Regions from separate parts of the Shewanella sp. W3-18-1 genome, predicted to be linked through region 1. Evidence: predicted binding sites of a transcription regulator. Region 1 holds the regulator's gene; each other region holds the start of a gene.
What was found. The regulator sigma-54, encoded in region 1, starts transcription at its own class of promoters, with help from an activator protein. The targets are predictions, from matches to a motif close to GTTGGCACGNNNNTNGNNT.

Region 1 (4,190 bases):
GAACCTATGAAGCAAAATAAGATATTACTTGCCAGCTTAATGCTGATAATGAGCATGAGCACTTATGCAAAAGTCGCAGATCTGCAGCAAGAAGTGAAAATCAAGGCTGTGAGCCAAACGGCGGATATTAAAAACAACCAAATCATCTTCTTTGGCCCAGTAGAAGTCACCCAAGGTTCGATTAAAATCAATGCACAAGAGCTGCGCGCATTTTCTGCCGATGGTGAAACCAGTAAAATCTTAGTGGCAACAGGCAACCCCGCGACTTACACCCAAATCTTAGATGACGGTCGCCCTGCATCTGCTAGTGCTAAAGAAATTCGCTATGAAATGGCAACAAGAACATTAACACTCACAGGTTCGGCCTCCCTCGATCAAGCGGGTAGTCAAGTGACAGGTAACCTCATTCGTTACAACATCATTCAACAAAAACTGATCGCAGAAAGCACAGGGAATGGTGATGACCGCGTGATAACCATTATTCAACCCGAAAGCTATCAGGATGATCTCAAACCCCAAACACCCGCAGATAAACCTGTGAAAGAGCAGGACTCTCAATGACCCAAATTACCCTAAGAGCACAAAACCTCGCCAAGAGCTACAAAAACCGCCAAGTGGTTAAAGACGTCAGTCTGACAGTCAAAACTGGCCAAGTTGTTGGTTTGCTAGGCCCAAATGGTGCAGGTAAAACCACGACCTTTTACATGGTGGTTGGGTTAGTAAAAAGCGATAAAGGCCATATTTTTATCGACAATGATGATTTAACAGCAGATCCTATGCATCTTCGCGCCCGCAAAGGAATTGGTTACTTACCACAAGAAGCCAGTATCTTCCGTAAGCTGACCGTTCACGACAATATCATGGCGGTATTACAAACCCGTAAAGAGCTAAAAGACGAAGAACGCGAAGAAGAACTGGAGCACCTACTCGAAGAGTTCCATATTACCCATATTCGCGATAGCCAAGGGATGTCCTTATCGGGCGGTGAACGTCGCCGAGTTGAAATTGCCCGCGCCCTCGCGGCCAATCCCAAGTTTATTCTGCTCGATGAGCCTTTTGCGGGCGTTGATCCGATTTCCGTTATCGATATCAAAAAAATTATCGAACAACTTAAGAGTCGTGGCTTAGGCGTACTTATCACAGACCACAATGTCCGAGAAACATTAGACGTATGTGAACATGCCTATATTGTGAGTCACGGAAACCTGATTGCCGAGGGAACTCCTGCAGAGATCTTAGACAATCAGCAAGTTAGGGCTGTGTACTTAGGTGAACAATTCAGGCTATAGTTACTCCAGCGGAGTCCATAGCATAAAATTATTGCGACTAGACTCCACTCACTGATAACAAACGGCCTCATTCAAAAATAATAACGTAGGGATCAGCGGTAACATGAAAGCGTCACTCCAGCTCAAACTGGGCCAACAGTTAACCATGACGCCACAATTACAACAGGCGATTCGTCTGTTGCAGCTCTCGTCATTGGAATTACAACAAGAGATCCAGCAAGCCTTAGACTCTAATCCTCTTCTTGAGCTGGAAGATGAGCAATTTGACGCACCTACAGAACGCAACCAGAATTTATCAGACACAGATTTCAGCGAATCAAGCCCACTGCCACCCGAACAAGATAGCTCCACTGTTGATACCGCAGAATCCTTGACCAAAGAATCGATGCCAGATGAACTTCCCATGGATACCACTTGGGATGAAGTGTTTACCGCCTCACCCAACTCAGGTTCGGGTGGCAGTAGAGAAGATGACATGCCCTTTCAGGGGGAAACCAGCGAGGGCCTACATGAACATTTAGAATGGCAAAAAAACCTCACCCCCTTCTCTGAAACCGATCTTGCCATTGCCACGGCCATTATTGATGCTATTGATGATCAGGGCTATCTCACCCAAAGCACTGAAGATATTCTCGAAGCGATGGGAAACCCTGAGATTGAGTTGGACGAAGTCGAAGCTGTACTTAAGCGTATCCAACACTTTGATCCTGTTGGTGTTGCAGCAAGAGATCTCAGCGAATGTTTACTGATCCAGCTATCCCATTTTTCGCCGGACACACCACATCTCGAAAATGCCCGCATGTTGATCAAAGATCATTTAGATCTGATCGCTGCTCGCGATTTTAGGCTGTTAATGCGTAAAACCAAACTGAAGGAAGATGAACTTCGGGATGGTATCGCACTGATACAAACGCTGAACCCTCGCCCAGGTTTGTTGATCACACCGATAGATGAAGAATATGTGATCCCAGATGTGTCGGTATCGAAGAAAAATGGCCGTTGGGTGGTAGAACTCAACCCAGATTGCATGCCCAAAATCAATGTAAACCAGCAATATGCCGCCATGGCTCGCAGCACAAAAAGCCAAGCAGATAGCCAATTTATTCGTGGCCATCTGCAGGAAGCCAAATGGTTTATCAAGAGCTTAGAAAGTCGTAACGACACCTTACTCAAAGTGGCCAATTGTATCGTTCAATACCAACAAGGCTTCTTTGAGTACGGTGAAGAAGCCATGAAACCTATGGTACTTAACGATATAGCCGAAGCGGTTGAAATGCATGAGTCGACCATCTCACGGGTCACAACTCAAAAATACATGCATACCCCTAAGGGACTTTTTGAACTAAAATACTTCTTCTCAAGCCATGTCGGGACTGACGATGGCGGTGAGTGCTCATCCACAGCAATCAGAGCCTTTATTAAAAAACTGGTTGCCGCGGAAAACCAGAAAAAACCATTAAGCGACAGCAAGATGGCACAACTTCTGGCAGAACAGGGAATAAATGTTGCGCGCAGAACCATTGCGAAGTATCGAGAAGCAATGCTTATTCCCCCTTCCAATCAGCGTAAAAGTTTATAGCCTACTATGGATATCGGAGGACGTTTCTATGCAAATAAAGCTCATTGGACACCATATCGAGATTACTGAATCGTTACGGGCATATGTAGAGGAAAAATTTTCAAAACTTGAACGCCATTTCGAACAGATCCATAATGTGCACGTTGTGCTCAATGTTGAGAAAATGCAACAGATTGCCGAAGCGCGAATCAACCTCACCGGTGGTGAAGTTTTTGCAACTTCAGAGCATACTGACATGTATGCTGCCATAGACGTCCTGATCGATAAACTTGATCGTCAGGTTATTAAACACAAAGAGAAGTTAACAAAACACTAATAATGGAACTTTGTACCATACTGAGGCCGGAGTGCACTACCTGCGCCACTCCGGGCAGTAAAAAAAAGGTACTGGAACTCATCAGTGACTTAGCCGCTGCCCAGTACCCCACCCTCTCATCTCAAGAGATCTTCGAAAGCCTTGTGGCGCGCGAAAAGATGGGGAGCACAGGTATAGGTAACGGTATCGCCATTCCACATGGTCGATTAACCGATATTACACAACCCATTGCAATACTCGTAAAATGTGAGGAACCGATAGCTTTCGACGCTATCGATAAGCAACCTGTTGATATTTTGTTTGCACTGCTTGTGCCGGCGGATCAATGCCAACAGCACCTAAGCACGCTGTCGTGCATGGCAGAAAAGCTAAGTGATAAACAAATATTAAAACAACTGCGTAAGACGCATGATGAAACGGAACTCTATCAGGTAATCACTGGATGAAACTGGTCATAGTGTCAGGCCGCTCTGGCTCAGGCAAATCTGTCGCACTTAGGGTACTTGAAGATCTCGGCTATTATTGTGTCGATAATCTTCCCTTGCCACTAATAGGCAGTTTGCTTGAGCAACTCAAAGGCAGTAACGATCTTGTCGCCATTAGTGTCGATGTTCGTAATATGCCAGAGCAAGATAAAGTGCTGGTTCAGCAACTTTCTAACCTGCCAGCAGGGACGGAGATTACCAGCTTCTTCCTCAATTCAAGCGATAAAGTGTTACTTAAACGCTACAGTGAAACACGCCGCCTGCACCCGTTATCTAAAAGTCGAGTATCCCTACAAGAAGCCATTAAACTTGAAGGAAAACTGCTCGAACCTATGTCCAAACTGGTAGATCACTACATAGATACTTCAAATTTAAATATCTATGATTTAAGCGATCAAGTCAGACAAATTCTTCTTGGTAGCGTTGATAAAGAATTAGTCATCTACTTTGAGTCCTTTGGCTTTAAAAATGGCATGCCTACAGAAGCCGACTTTATGTTCGATGTGCGCTTTTTACCTAAC
Region 2 (4,190 bases), 1.1 Mb from region 1:
AAGAGTTGTAATCGAGCTGTGAAATTTGCATCTGGAACGCGCCATCGGCGTCAGCATCAGGGAAAGAGACTTTTTCAACGATAGTTTGGAACAGTGGCGTCATATCTTCACTGACGACATCTGGATCTAAAGTTGCAAAACCGTTTAACGCTGAAGCGTAAACGATTGGGAAATCTAATTGTTCGTCGGTCGCACCTAAGTTGTCGAACAGGTCGAACACTTGGTCGATAACCCAATCAGGGCGAGCACCTGGACGATCAATTTTGTTGATAACAACGATTGGCTTTAGGCCTTGGGCGAACGCTTTTTTGGTTACGAAGCGAGTCTGTGGCATTGGACCATCAACGGCATCAACCAGCAATAATACTGAGTCAACCATAGACAGAACACGCTCAACCTCACCACCGAAGTCGGCGTGGCCTGGGGTATCAACGATGTTGATACGATAATCGTTCCACTTGATGGCAGTATTCTTTGCCAGAATCGTGATTCCACGTTCCTTCTCAAGATCGTTGGAGTCCATCACCCGCTCAGTAGCTTCTCCCCGGGTTGCAAGGGTTCCTGATTGCGACAGCAACTTGTCTACCAGGGTCGTTTTGCCATGGTCAACGTGTGCAATAATGGCGATGTTACGTAAATTCTCTAGCACGGATAAACCTCTTACCATCAAACAAAAATAGGGGATATTACAATATTCGTTACAGCAATCTACGTTGAGTCGCCATAAAAAAGCGTGCCATTCTACTCCAGAGCGGCCTTGGCGCACAGGATTATTTTTGAACACTTATAAAACAATACACCTTGGCAAAGGGCTTCTCGTTTGGCAACACACTAAGCCGAATAGTCTAGTCGCACCGTAAAAGCGCAAATAAATGGCCGTTTTTGGCAAATACTCATAAGTTAAACAGCTGAATTCACTATTCTTCATCTTATGGCGCGCTCACAAGAGTAGGCATTTCCATCGTAATATCCAGATACTGTCACACACTATTCCCAAAGATTTTGGAATGCTAAATCCGCAATGACAGGGTATAGACAACAGATGAGTACACCGGTTAAATACACCGCATCTTTACAACTCGCCTTCCACAACATTTCATCTAAACGCTACTGGCTCATAAGCCATAAACTTATTTCGCTCTAGAGAACGAAGCTAGTGCTAATAACATGATCTTAAACACCTATTATAATTTTGCACACGGCTATGATTAGAACCTTAGCCTGTTACTTTCACATTATTTTATGACATTAATATGGCCAAAAAATAATCTCACAATAGGATTAGAATTAGCGCCCTGTTCTCTGTATGTTATGTGTAAGACCTATCATGCACACTGTCATGAAAGTAAATCTTGTTGTGTTGAGTCGTATTATTAAATGAGTCACTTAGATTCTAATCCGTGTCAGTAACATGCAAAAAAACGACAGTGCCGTTAGCATTAGGGCGTATTGCCACTGCGCACCAAAATAGATTTATGCACCAAAATGCCACACACAAACGCACCATTATAGTGCATTTGAAAAATCAATTTAGTGCAATGTTTTTTATAGCCATTAATTATCAACACGTTACATTGTTGGCATGGATATCGCTATATAGCTCGTAAGTTTGGCTCAGTAATATACACTTGAGTTAAAAGATTATAAGAAGGGTCATCCCTTTACCCTACCGGAGGCTTGAGAATGTCAGTTGAATCAGTTTTAAAGCAACTTGAAGAATTAGAAGTTAAGTTTGTTGATTTACGTTTTACCGACACCAAAGGTAAAGAGCAGCATGTATCTATTCCTACTCATCAAGTAGATGCTGACTTCTTCGAAGACGGTAAAATGTTTGACGGCTCTTCAATTGCAGGCTGGAAAGGCATTAACGAATCAGACATGGTACTGATGCCAGATCCAACCACTTTTGTACTGGATCCCTTCACCGAAGAAACCACAGCCTTGATCCGCTGTGACATTCTAGAGCCAGGCACAATGACAGGTTACGACCGTGATCCACGCTCTATCGCTAAAAAAGCGGAAGAATACCTACGCTCTACCGGTATCGCTGACACTGTATTGATTGGCCCAGAACCAGAATTCTTCCTCTTTGACGATGTCCGTTTCGGTACTGACATGTCAGGTTGTTTCGTTAAGATCGACGCTAAAGAAGCGGCTTGGAACTCAGGTACAAGCTACGAAGGTGGCAACACAGGTCACCGTCCATTCGTTAAAGGCGGTTATTTCCCAGTTGCACCTGTTGACTCATCACAGGACTTACGTAGCGCTATGTGTTTAGTGCTTGAAGAAATGGGCCAAGTGGTTGAAGCGCATCACCACGAAGTGGCGACTGCGGGTCAAAACGAAATCGCCACTCGCTTCAACACACTGACTAAGAAAGCGGACGAAATCCAAATTCTGAAGTACGTAGTTCACAACATGGCACACGCCTACGGCAAGACTGCGACTTTCATGCCTAAACCAATCGTTGGCGACAACGGTAGTGGCATGCACGTTCACCAATCTTTATCTAAAGATGGCGTTAACCTGTTCGCAGGTGACAAATACGCTGGTCTGAGTGAAACCGCTCTGTACTACATTGGCGGTATCATCAAGCACGCTCGCGCGCTGAACGCTTTCACTAACCCAAGCACTAACTCTTACAAGCGTTTAGTACCACATTTTGAAGCACCTGTTATGTTGGCTTACTCTGCCCGTAACCGCTCTGCATCAATCCGTATTCCAGTGGTACCAAGCCCTAAAGGCCGTCGTATCGAAGCGCGTTTCCCAGATCCACATGCAAACCCATACTTAGGTTTTGCTGCACTGCTGATGGCAGGTCTTGACGGTATCCAAAACAAGATCCACCCAGGCGAAGCGATGGACAAAGACTTGTACGATCTGCCAGCCGAAGAAGCGGCTGAAATCCCACAAGTGGCCACTTCATTAGAAAACGCCCTTGAAAACCTGCAAGCAGACCATGAGTTCTTAACCCGTGGCGGCGTATTCAGCGAAGATTTTATCCAATCTTACATTGCACTGAAAACTGCTGAAGCTGAGCGTGTAGCACGTACAACTCACCCATTAGAGTTTGAAATGTACTACAGTCTGTAATGGCTAGCGCTATACAACCAGCTCGCTTTATGTAATTGATACAGAAAATATAAAAGCCTCGATAGCAACGCTATCGGGGCTTTTTGTATTTTGAAGGTATATACAACTTTGATTCTGATTCAATCATCGCGTTGTTCTCTAAATAGGCATCATCGCCAACCACTCATTTATCATTCAGAGAAGGCGCGCCAGGCACCGAGGCAACAGCAATAATAGAGATAGATGGTTAAAGACTGATCTAAATTAAACGAGGGTGCGGCATAAAAACCACCTATATAGTCGAAAGTTAACTACCGCGCCATTGTTGTTAAGTGTCCACGCTTTATTCAACTAGGCTGGGGATTGTCAGGGGCGAAATCTGACAGTTGGGCAGGTTCGCCTGACTCAAATGACGCAAATGGTACGCCATCTAACACGCGCTCATTTTTAAATACACGGATTTCAGAATCAGGTAACTGCGTCATCAGCAATGACAAGATAATGTGCATCTTATCCAATGGGCAATGAAGACGAATACTTGCACGTAAGCCCATTGTTCGTACATCCGATTGGCAGGCAATAAATGGACGATTCCGCGTTACCTTAATCAAATGACGATGCCCATTTTTTATAGGGCTCTCATAAGTTGTCTCTACATTTTTAAAACCAGTAAAGAAAAATGCCCCCAGAGCCATTCCGCCTGCACCAATCAGCGCTGCTGGGCCTAAAAAGGCCACCCCGACAATACAAACCACCACCCCAAACCAAGCCAGCCCCCGCACTACCGCGTAAGCTGCATCCGGAATCGCGTCATGATAGGTGGTAACTAAACCCTCGGAGGTGAGCCGATAATGGTACTGTTTGTCTGCAAACCAGAGGTAACGAGCAGATAAGCACATAATTGAAGCCATGATAATTAACCCTATACCCAAGCTAGTATCGCCAGATAGCAAATAGCACCCTATAAGTGCTAAGCAACCACATGGGATCAGGAAGGTTAACCAAAATAGACCATAGACAGTCGCTACCTTAATATCCCACTCATAAAGCGTGGGCGCCTCACGCACCCGCTGCTGACGTAGCTTATTGAGCCGGTCTTGCTCCTCTTTGGGTAATTG
Region 3 (4,190 bases), 2.3 Mb from region 1:
ACTAGCTTGTAATGCCAGAATGCACCTATACTTTTATCAAGTGAGAAGCTGATAACCAAAATCAACAGAAATATCCATGTCAGAAGATTGACTCAGTTTCAACTATGTTTATCGATAGTAAGACGTAAGCAATTTATATGCCTATACTCATACGAGTCTTAGGGTCGTACATAAACAGAACAACAAGGCAGAGTTATGTCGAGTATTCTTGATTCAGTCAACAAACGAACTCAGCTCGTTGGCCAAAACCGTTTAGAGCTTTTGCTATTTAAGTTAAATGGTCGTCAGCGATTCGGGATAAACGTGTTTAAGGTGAAAGAGGTACTGCAGTGTCCGCCTCTGACGACTTTGCCTAAACTTAACGCCAATGTGAAGGGGGTTGCACATATTCGAGGTACAACAATTTCAGTTATTGACCTCAGTGCGGCGACTGGTGGTCGTCCCTTAACGAGTACTGAAAATTGCTTCATTATTATTTCTGAATATAACCGAAGTGTGCAGGGCTTTTTAGTCAGTTCTGTTGAGCGGATTATTAACATGAACTGGGAGGCTATAATGCCTCCTCCTCAAGGTGCCGGTCGTTATTCTTATCTTACAGCGGTGACTGAAATTGAGGGGGAATTGGTTGAGATTTTAGATGTAGAAAAAATCTTAGATGAAATCTCACCGGTAAAAACGGCGATTAGTGAAGAACTCAATGAGCAACTAACCATCGACCGTACGCAGCATTACCATATTATGGTTATCGATGATTCCGCTGTCGCACGTAAGCAAATCATTCGCTCCTTAGAGTCTTTAAATTTGCAGATAGATACGGCGAAAGATGGTCGTGAGGCCCTCGATAAGTTAAAGGCTATTGCCAGTGAAATGGATAATGTTGCAGATGAAATTCCATTAATTATCTCTGACATTGAAATGCCTGAAATGGATGGTTATACCTTAACGGCTGAAATCCGCGATGATCCAAAGCTTAAACATATTAAAGTTGTGTTGCATACATCACTCAGTGGGGTGTTTAACCAAGCTATGGTGCAAAAAGTAGGGGCTAATGATTTTATTGCAAAGTTTAACCCAGATGAATTAGCAGCAGCAGTGAACAAGCATTTAAGTTTATAAATGATAGCGTCGGGGGTTAGTGCCGAGTTGAGCTTTGCGCTATAATCAGCCCCTTATAACATTTTAGTTTTGCACTGTTTTTGGTGCTCGCTAGCGATAGGATCTAGGACGTGAATGTGCCAAATAAGTCACTTGCTGAAGCTGAGTATAATCAATTTAGGTTGTTCCTAGAGCAACATAGCGGCATCGTACTGGGTGAAAATAAGCAATATCTAGTACGTAGCCGTCTTGCCCCTTTGATGGGGAAATATAATCTGCCATCATTATCTGATGTGGTTAAGCACTCGATGAAACCGACAGAGCGAGCTCTGAGGGCTGAGGTTATCGATGCAATGACGACAAATGAAACTTTATGGTTTCGTGATCGTTATCCTTTCGAGCTGCTTAACAATGTCCTGCTACCTGAGTACAACCGTTTAGGTCGCCCATTGAAAATTTGGTCTGCAGCTTGCTCATCTGGGCAAGAGCCTTACTCATTGGCGATGACCATTTTGGAATATCAGCAGAAAAAACCGGGTGCCCTTGCTGGCGGTGCAACAATTCAAGCAACAGATTTATCTCCCTCAATGCTAGAGCGTTGTAAAAATGCTGAATATGACAGCTTAGCTTTAGCAAGGGGCTTATCGGATGAGCGTAAGCGTCAGTTTTTTGATGCATTACCTTCTGGCAATATGAAGCTGAAGGATAATGTTAAGCGACTCGTTAACTTTAGAGCCCATAACCTGCTTGAAAGTTATACTTTGCTAGGTAAATTTGACATTATTTTTTGCCGTAACGTGCTAATTTACTTTGCGCCAGAGGCAAAAGCCAAAATTTTGCGGCAATTTGCTGCCGCTCTTAATCCAAAAGGGATTTTGTTTTTAGGGGCTTCAGAATCGATTGCAGGCTTAACCGATGAGTTTGATATGGTGCGTTGTAATCCTGGGATTTATTATCAGAAAAAGACTTAACTAGCTTATTTAATTAAAAATTACCGACTTATGTCGGTAATTTTTTGCCGCTATTTTTACCTGCCACCACTGTTTACCACTATTATCTTCTTTTTGGCACATGAATTGCTTTATTCCTGCGAGTGACACGATGGAGGCAATTTTATGGCGATCAATTTCGATAATGCATTGGGTGTGCATCAATACACTTTAGGCATACGTGCTGAACGGGCTGAAGTGATTTCAAGTAATATCGCAAATGCCGATACGCCACATTATAAAGCCCGTGATGTCGATTTCTCTGCTGCGATGCAAGCCGCTCGTAGCCAACAGCAACAGCGTAATCATCTCGATATGGGAGATAATGAACGGCACTTTGGTTTAGCGGAATTAACGGGCCAATATGTTAAATTTCGTGTTCCAAATCAACCTGATACTGGTGATGGTAATACTGTTGATATTCAACAGGAACAATCTGCCTTTATGCAAAATGCCCTCGAATATCAAATGTCACTGGGGTTTTTGGATAGTAAGTTTAGTGGCATGAAAAAAGCACTAAGAGGTGATTAATCATGAGTTTATTTAGCATTTTTGATGTCGCTGGCTCTGGAATGTCAGCACAATCGGTAAGGCTTAACACTACGGCCAGTAATATTGCAAATGCTGACTCAGTTTCAAGCAGTATCGATAAAACTTACCGTTCTCGTCATCCTATTTTTGAAGCTGAAATGGCTAAAGCACAGAGCCAACAGCAAACCTCTCAAGGGGTAACGGTAAGGGGGATAGTAGAAAGTGATAAACCCTTACTCAAAGAGTATTCACCAGATCATCCTATGGCGGATGCCGATGGCTTTATTTATAAACCGAATGTAAATGTCATGGAAGAAATGGCAGATATGATTTCTGCCTCTCGCTCATATCAAATGAATGTTCAAGTCGCTGAAGCCGCAAAATCAATGCTGCAACAAACACTTGGGATGGGTAAATAACATGGGTTATTTAGGAGGTAAGCTGTGAGCCTCATTAATCAAGTTAATCAAGCGTCAACGCAAACGACTCAAACTAAGAGTCAATCAGGTGCTGTAACAACGAACTCGACAACGGGAAATCCTTTTTTGGATAGTCTTCGTTTACCAACAGAGTCAATCGTGCCTGAAGCGAAAAGTCAGCAGTTGACACAAGAAGATTTTTTCTCGTTATTAAGTCAACAATTATCCATGCAAGATCCATTTAAGCCTGTGGATAATGACCAGATGATTGCTCAAATGGCTTCTTTCTCTACGGTAGATGGCATCTCTAAGCTTAATAAAGAAATTGTTAATCTAAATAGCGTAATGACATCGAGCCAAGCATTACAAGCAACGGGGCTTGTCGGACGAAAAGTGCTACTTCCCACTGATACTGGATACGTTTCTAGTGAAAATCCTTCGATGAAAGGGGTGATTAGTACAACGGAAAAAATTCCAGTGATCAATGTGCGGGTTGAGGATGAAAAAGGACAAGTGATTACCACATTTAATGTTGATGGTAGTAAAGGCGGTAATATTGATGTCAATTGGGATGGATTAGATAAGAATGGCCAACCCGTTGCTGCAGGTAATTATTCGATTAAAGCCAGCGGATTAGTTGATGGTACTTCCCAACAGTTAGCCGTATCCACCTATGCACATGTCAGTAGCGTTTCTTTAGGTACTGCCAGTACAGGGGCTATTTTGAATTTAAGGGGTGGGATGGCCTTTAAGCTATCCGATGTGTTGGCTGTATCCGAAACTTAATATTATCAGTATATGAATTGGACGTTACCCGTCCACAATTGAATTGAGTCAAATGTAGAGGTGAATTATGTCGTTTAACATTGCATTGAGTGGCATATCTGCCGCGCAGAAAGATTTAAACACGACTGCGAACAACATTGCTAACGCAAATACTGTTGGTTTTAAAGAGTCACGTGCTGAATTTGCGGATGTTTACGCTAATTCGATTTTCTCTAACTCTAAAACGGCCGTTGGTGGCGGTGTAGCAACGAGTCAAGTGGCGCAGCAATTCCACCAAGGTAGTTTACAGTTAACGAATAACTCTCTGGATTTGGCGATTAAAGGTGGTGGTTTTTTTGTCACATCTTCAGAGCTTGGCACATTAGATTTT
Region 4 (4,190 bases), 770 kb from region 1:
AATACGTATTTTTTTGTTCTACTCAAAGAACACTCACAAACCAAAATTTCAGCCATAAATCTATGCAAACAACCTAACCAAATGAATTAAAAAAGATTAGCTGACATGTGATTACAAAACAATCAACAAAGAAAACATTTTATCCTACAACCTTTGTAAGCGATCTCTCACAAGAGCATGAGCTTCTCACTTTACGTCCCCGTCATCCTTCCTAAACCAAAATCAGAAAAACGAGTGAAGCGTTCATTCATCTTGTTGCCCCGCATAAAATAATAATTGTCCTGAGATACTGCCAATAGTCAGTTCACCTAAGGAGACAAAATCGTGCTGAGTGAACAAATGGGTATGGCTTTCCTGTGCTGCAAACACGCCAATACCATCGAGTTCACGCTGCTCATCGCACCAGCTAACAACGGCTTGTACAAGTTGATGCCCTAAACCTTTATGTTGTTCGCTTGGCGTTAAGGCAATAAATTGTAGGATCCCACAACGATTACTTGGCAAGAGTTCAACAATACTCGATTCTTTTTTCATAATAGATTGAGTAGATTGCCAACCCGTTCCGAGCAACATTTTTAAACGCCAGTGCCAATATCGTGCCTCTCCTAATGGGACTTCTTGAGTAACAACACAAACCACACCCACTAACCGCTCTTGATCAAACAGACCAATCAGTGCCTGTTTTTGCTGCCACAACGAGTTGAGTTCTTCACGAATTGCTGCTCGTAATTTTTGTTCGTAGGCAGCTTTATCTGAGGAAAACAAAGATTCAACAAAGAAAGGATCATCGTGGTAAGCGTTATAGAGGATGGAAGCGGCAACCCGTAAATCTTCAGCAGTCAAATACACTGCACGGTACTCGTCCAAGGTATGGTTGTCCATAAGTAGAATTCCTTGATTTAGATCACACTCTTAATAGGTATAAATCAATGTATCAAGGAAACTAAAAAGTGCAAATTTTAATCAAAGATTGCATTTTTCCATCAGACGCATACCCTAGAAGCTAACGCATATATTGAATAGGGAAAGTCAATGGATACCACTCCAGTAGATTTAAGCCATTTGTTTGAACAACTCGGTCTAGATAATCAACCCGAAGCTATTACTCAGTTTATTGCTAACCATAAGATTGACCATCAAATACATTTAAGCGAAGCGTCCTTTTGGACCGAAGCCCAAAAGAACTTTATTACTGAGGCCTTAGAAGCTGATGCGAAATGGACTCAACTAGTTGAACAGTTAGATACTCAACTTAGAAAAGCCTAATTATCTTTAATGCTTTAGTGGGGAATAGTTTCTAAATTTTACTGTATGCCGTTTCACCCCACCCTACTAAAGCATTATTACTGATGACAATGGGAGTGCATTCATCCTTAGTTGTTTTACCATCACTGTGAGTGTGCTGGGTGCGATAAAACAACACGATGACTTCTTTATTAACATCGCCATTTTGGATATAGGCTTCGCTAAAATCGGCATTTCCCATAATGATCATCACTTGATCCTTAGTCATACCTAAACTTAATTGGGTTAAATTATTACGATTTTTATGCTGTACTTTTTCCCAAGATTCGCGATTTTTCCAATGGGATTCTCCCTCTCCAACATTGACCACGCAGCCACTAAGACCTAAGCTTGCAACCCCTAAAAAAGTGAGACCCATTATTGTGCGATTTAATTTAGTGTTCATCATATGACATCCTGTGTAATTGTTATTGAGATGCAATTAAAAGCAAAACAGGTGCCAAGATTTAACACATTGTTTTATAAATCAAAATATAACAATCATCTGCATATTGGTTTATTATCACGCAATAAATTAAGGAATTTCACTCATTATGAGCAACATTGACCAAGTATTAGCTGTTGCACGTGCTCTCGAAGCTAGCGGCAAAGTACCAAGTTTAGCGTTAATCAAAACCCGTTTAGGTAATAGTCTGCCGTTACCGATATTAATCCAAGGTTTACAACAATTTAAAGCTATGCCGAAAGCTGAACGTGAGCGCTTAGCTGAATTAATAATCACAAATCCGATTGCAGCAACAGCTGATACAAATGAAGCCTTAACCCTAATGGCTCTTTCTGCTCGCCTCATTGCCCAACAACAGCATTTTGAGCATTATATCCAGCAACAAAATACAGAAATCGTTCAATTAAAGAATGAACTGCTTGTGCTTAAAGAGCGGATCAGTCTATTAGAATCCCAAGGAAAAATGGCTTAATGTTTGTTACTGAACTGCGTTTTGAATGCTTTGCCGACACGACCATCTCTGCCGCAGAAAAGGCCATCAATCAACTCCTTGAAGCCTATAGAGCTAACGGCCAAATATTAGGGCGAGAATTTGCTGTCGCCTTTAATGACGGCGAGTTTAGGGTGCGTTTGCTGCTACCAGAGAAATCCAGTTTAGCCTATAAATACCATAGTCCTTGGGTCAAGAAAGCCTTAGCAGAATTAACCGAGGCCAAACTCCTCGCGCCTCGGGAAAAATTTATCGGTCAGGACATTAATTCTGAGGTCAGTAATACTGAAACTCCCAGCTGGCAATTGTTGTACACGAGTTATGTACATATGTGCTCGCCCCTGCGCAGCGGCGATAATCTTCTCCCCATTCCCTTATACCGACTCCCCGCAACCTTCAATGGCGATCATAAACGTATTATCCGTTGGCAGAGCGAATGGCAAGCCTGTGACGAGCTGCAAATGGCGGCGGCCACTAAGGCTGAATTTGCCGCGTTAGAGGAGTTATCGAGTCCAGACAGTGATTTATTTCGTAGAGGTTGGGATTTACGTGGTCGTATCGAATATCTGACTAAGATCCCGACCTATTACTATTTATATCGAGTTGGGGGCCAAGATCTCGCCTCAGAAATGGCACGGCCTTGCCCACGTTGTGGCAATCAACATTGGAAACTCGATGAACCTTTATTGGATATATTTCACTTTCGCTGCGAGCCTTGCAGAATAGTGTCAAATCTATCTTGGGATCATCAATAATATCTGCTTATCCCGTTGCAAAACTCAGCCTAAGACAAGCCACACAGAAGTTAAGCGTTAGCACTTAGGTTGAGAGGAAAGCATTTCGCTCACGAGTGTTAACCTTTGCCGAAGAGGTTTTGCCACATACGTTTAATGTTAGCGAAAATACCTGGATGATCTAACGCGGGCATAGGTAATTCTTCATGCTTAACGGGTGGTGCTATCCGTGGTGATAATGCTTCGATAAACGCAGTCAAACTCGTGGATAATTGTTCAGATTGCTCTTCTCCTGGAATTTCAATCCATACGCTGCCATCACTGTTATTAATGGTAAGCATTTTATCGCCCTCATCTAACAAACCGATAAACCACGTTGGCGGCTGTTTCAGTTTTTTCTTCATCATCAGATGACCAATTACGTTTTGCTGTAGACATTTAAAATCATCATCGTTCCACACTTGCAGTAACTCACCTGTTCCCCATTTTGAGTCAAATAGTAATGGGGCTGAAAAATACTGACCGTAAAATAGATGGATATCAGGCCATAAAGGCAGATCTAGCGCATGTTCCACATTGGTAAAACTACCGACTTCATCACGCTTAACAGGCTGCCAAGCGATGGGTTTGTCAGAATCAGCAAAAAATTCACCTTGAATGCATACAGAAGGCTCACCTTGCGGGTAATATCGCGGTAATTCGCCTAAAGTAGTTAGGTAAGCTTGATGATAGTTTTGCAAAAATTTATCTAGCGCAGGCAGACAAGACACTTAAGCACAATCCAATTTCAGGTATAATGTGCGCCTATTTTGACATGGAAACAGTATTGATGACAAAGAATCACGCCCCTTATAGTGATGCCAAAGCGCTTACTGGCCTAACATTAGGTAAAGCCACTGACTACCAAGCCGAGTATGATGCTTCGTTGTTACAAGGGGTTCCTCGATCACTCAACCGTAACGCGATCAATCTTACGGAAGCCTTGCCTTTCCACGGTGCCGATATCTGGACGGGTTATGAGCTGTCTTGGCTGAATACCAAAGGTAAACCTATGGTTGCCATAGCCGAGATCCATTTAAGCTATCAAAGCCTAAACCTAATTGAGTCAAAATCTTTTAAATTATATTTAAATAGTTTTAATCAGACTAAATTTAGCAATATCGATGCAGTACAAAAAACCTTAGTCCAAGATCTTAGTCACTGCGCTCAAGGTGAT

Region 2: a site for sigma-54 is predicted at 1,577-1,595, ahead of glnA (glutamate--ammonia ligase). Genes of this name have one in related genera too.
Region 3: a site for sigma-54 is predicted at 2,159-2,177, ahead of flgB (flagellar basal body rod protein FlgB). Genes of this name have one in related genera too.
Region 4: a site for sigma-54 is predicted at 1,731-1,749, ahead of SPUTW3181_RS14440 (DUF3192 domain-containing protein). Genes of this name have one in related genera too.

What each region holds. Positions count from the first base shown of each region.
Region 1 is NC_008750.1:3,934,866-3,939,055, forward strand. It holds gene lptC (LPS export ABC transporter periplasmic protein LptC) at 1-20, shown strand, start outside; gene lptA (lipopolysaccharide transport periplasmic protein LptA) at 7-561, shown strand; gene lptB (LPS export ABC transporter ATP-binding protein) at 558-1,289, shown strand; gene SPUTW3181_RS17950 (RNA polymerase factor sigma-54) at 1,393-2,868, shown strand; gene hpf (ribosome hibernation promoting factor) at 2,897-3,184, shown strand; gene ptsN (PTS IIA-like nitrogen regulatory protein PtsN) at 3,187-3,630, shown strand; gene rapZ (RNase adapter RapZ) at 3,627-4,190, shown strand, end outside.
Region 2 is NC_008750.1:287,785-291,974, reverse strand. It holds gene typA (translational GTPase TypA) at 1-649, opposite strand, end outside; gene glnA (glutamate--ammonia ligase) at 1,684-3,093, shown strand; gene SPUTW3181_RS01390 (hypothetical protein) at 3,420-4,190, opposite strand, start outside.
Region 3 is NC_008750.1:1,591,396-1,595,585, forward strand. It holds gene SPUTW3181_RS07285 (chemotaxis protein CheV) at 196-1,116, shown strand; gene SPUTW3181_RS07290 (CheR family methyltransferase) at 1,227-2,066, shown strand; gene flgB (flagellar basal body rod protein FlgB) at 2,211-2,615, shown strand; gene flgC (flagellar basal body rod protein FlgC) at 2,618-3,034, shown strand; gene flgD (flagellar hook assembly protein FlgD) at 3,059-3,820, shown strand; gene flgE (flagellar hook protein FlgE) at 3,888-4,190, shown strand, end outside.
Region 4 is NC_008750.1:3,162,119-3,166,308, forward strand. It holds gene SPUTW3181_RS14430 (GNAT family N-acetyltransferase) at 244-882, opposite strand; gene SPUTW3181_RS14435 (DUF2789 domain-containing protein) at 1,033-1,266, shown strand; gene SPUTW3181_RS14440 (DUF3192 domain-containing protein) at 1,298-1,693, opposite strand; gene SPUTW3181_RS14445 (hypothetical protein) at 1,839-2,222, shown strand; gene SPUTW3181_RS14450 (Zn-ribbon-containing protein) at 2,222-2,995, shown strand; gene syd (SecY-interacting protein) at 3,094-3,744, opposite strand; gene queF (NADPH-dependent 7-cyano-7-deazaguanine reductase QueF) at 3,804-4,190, shown strand, end outside.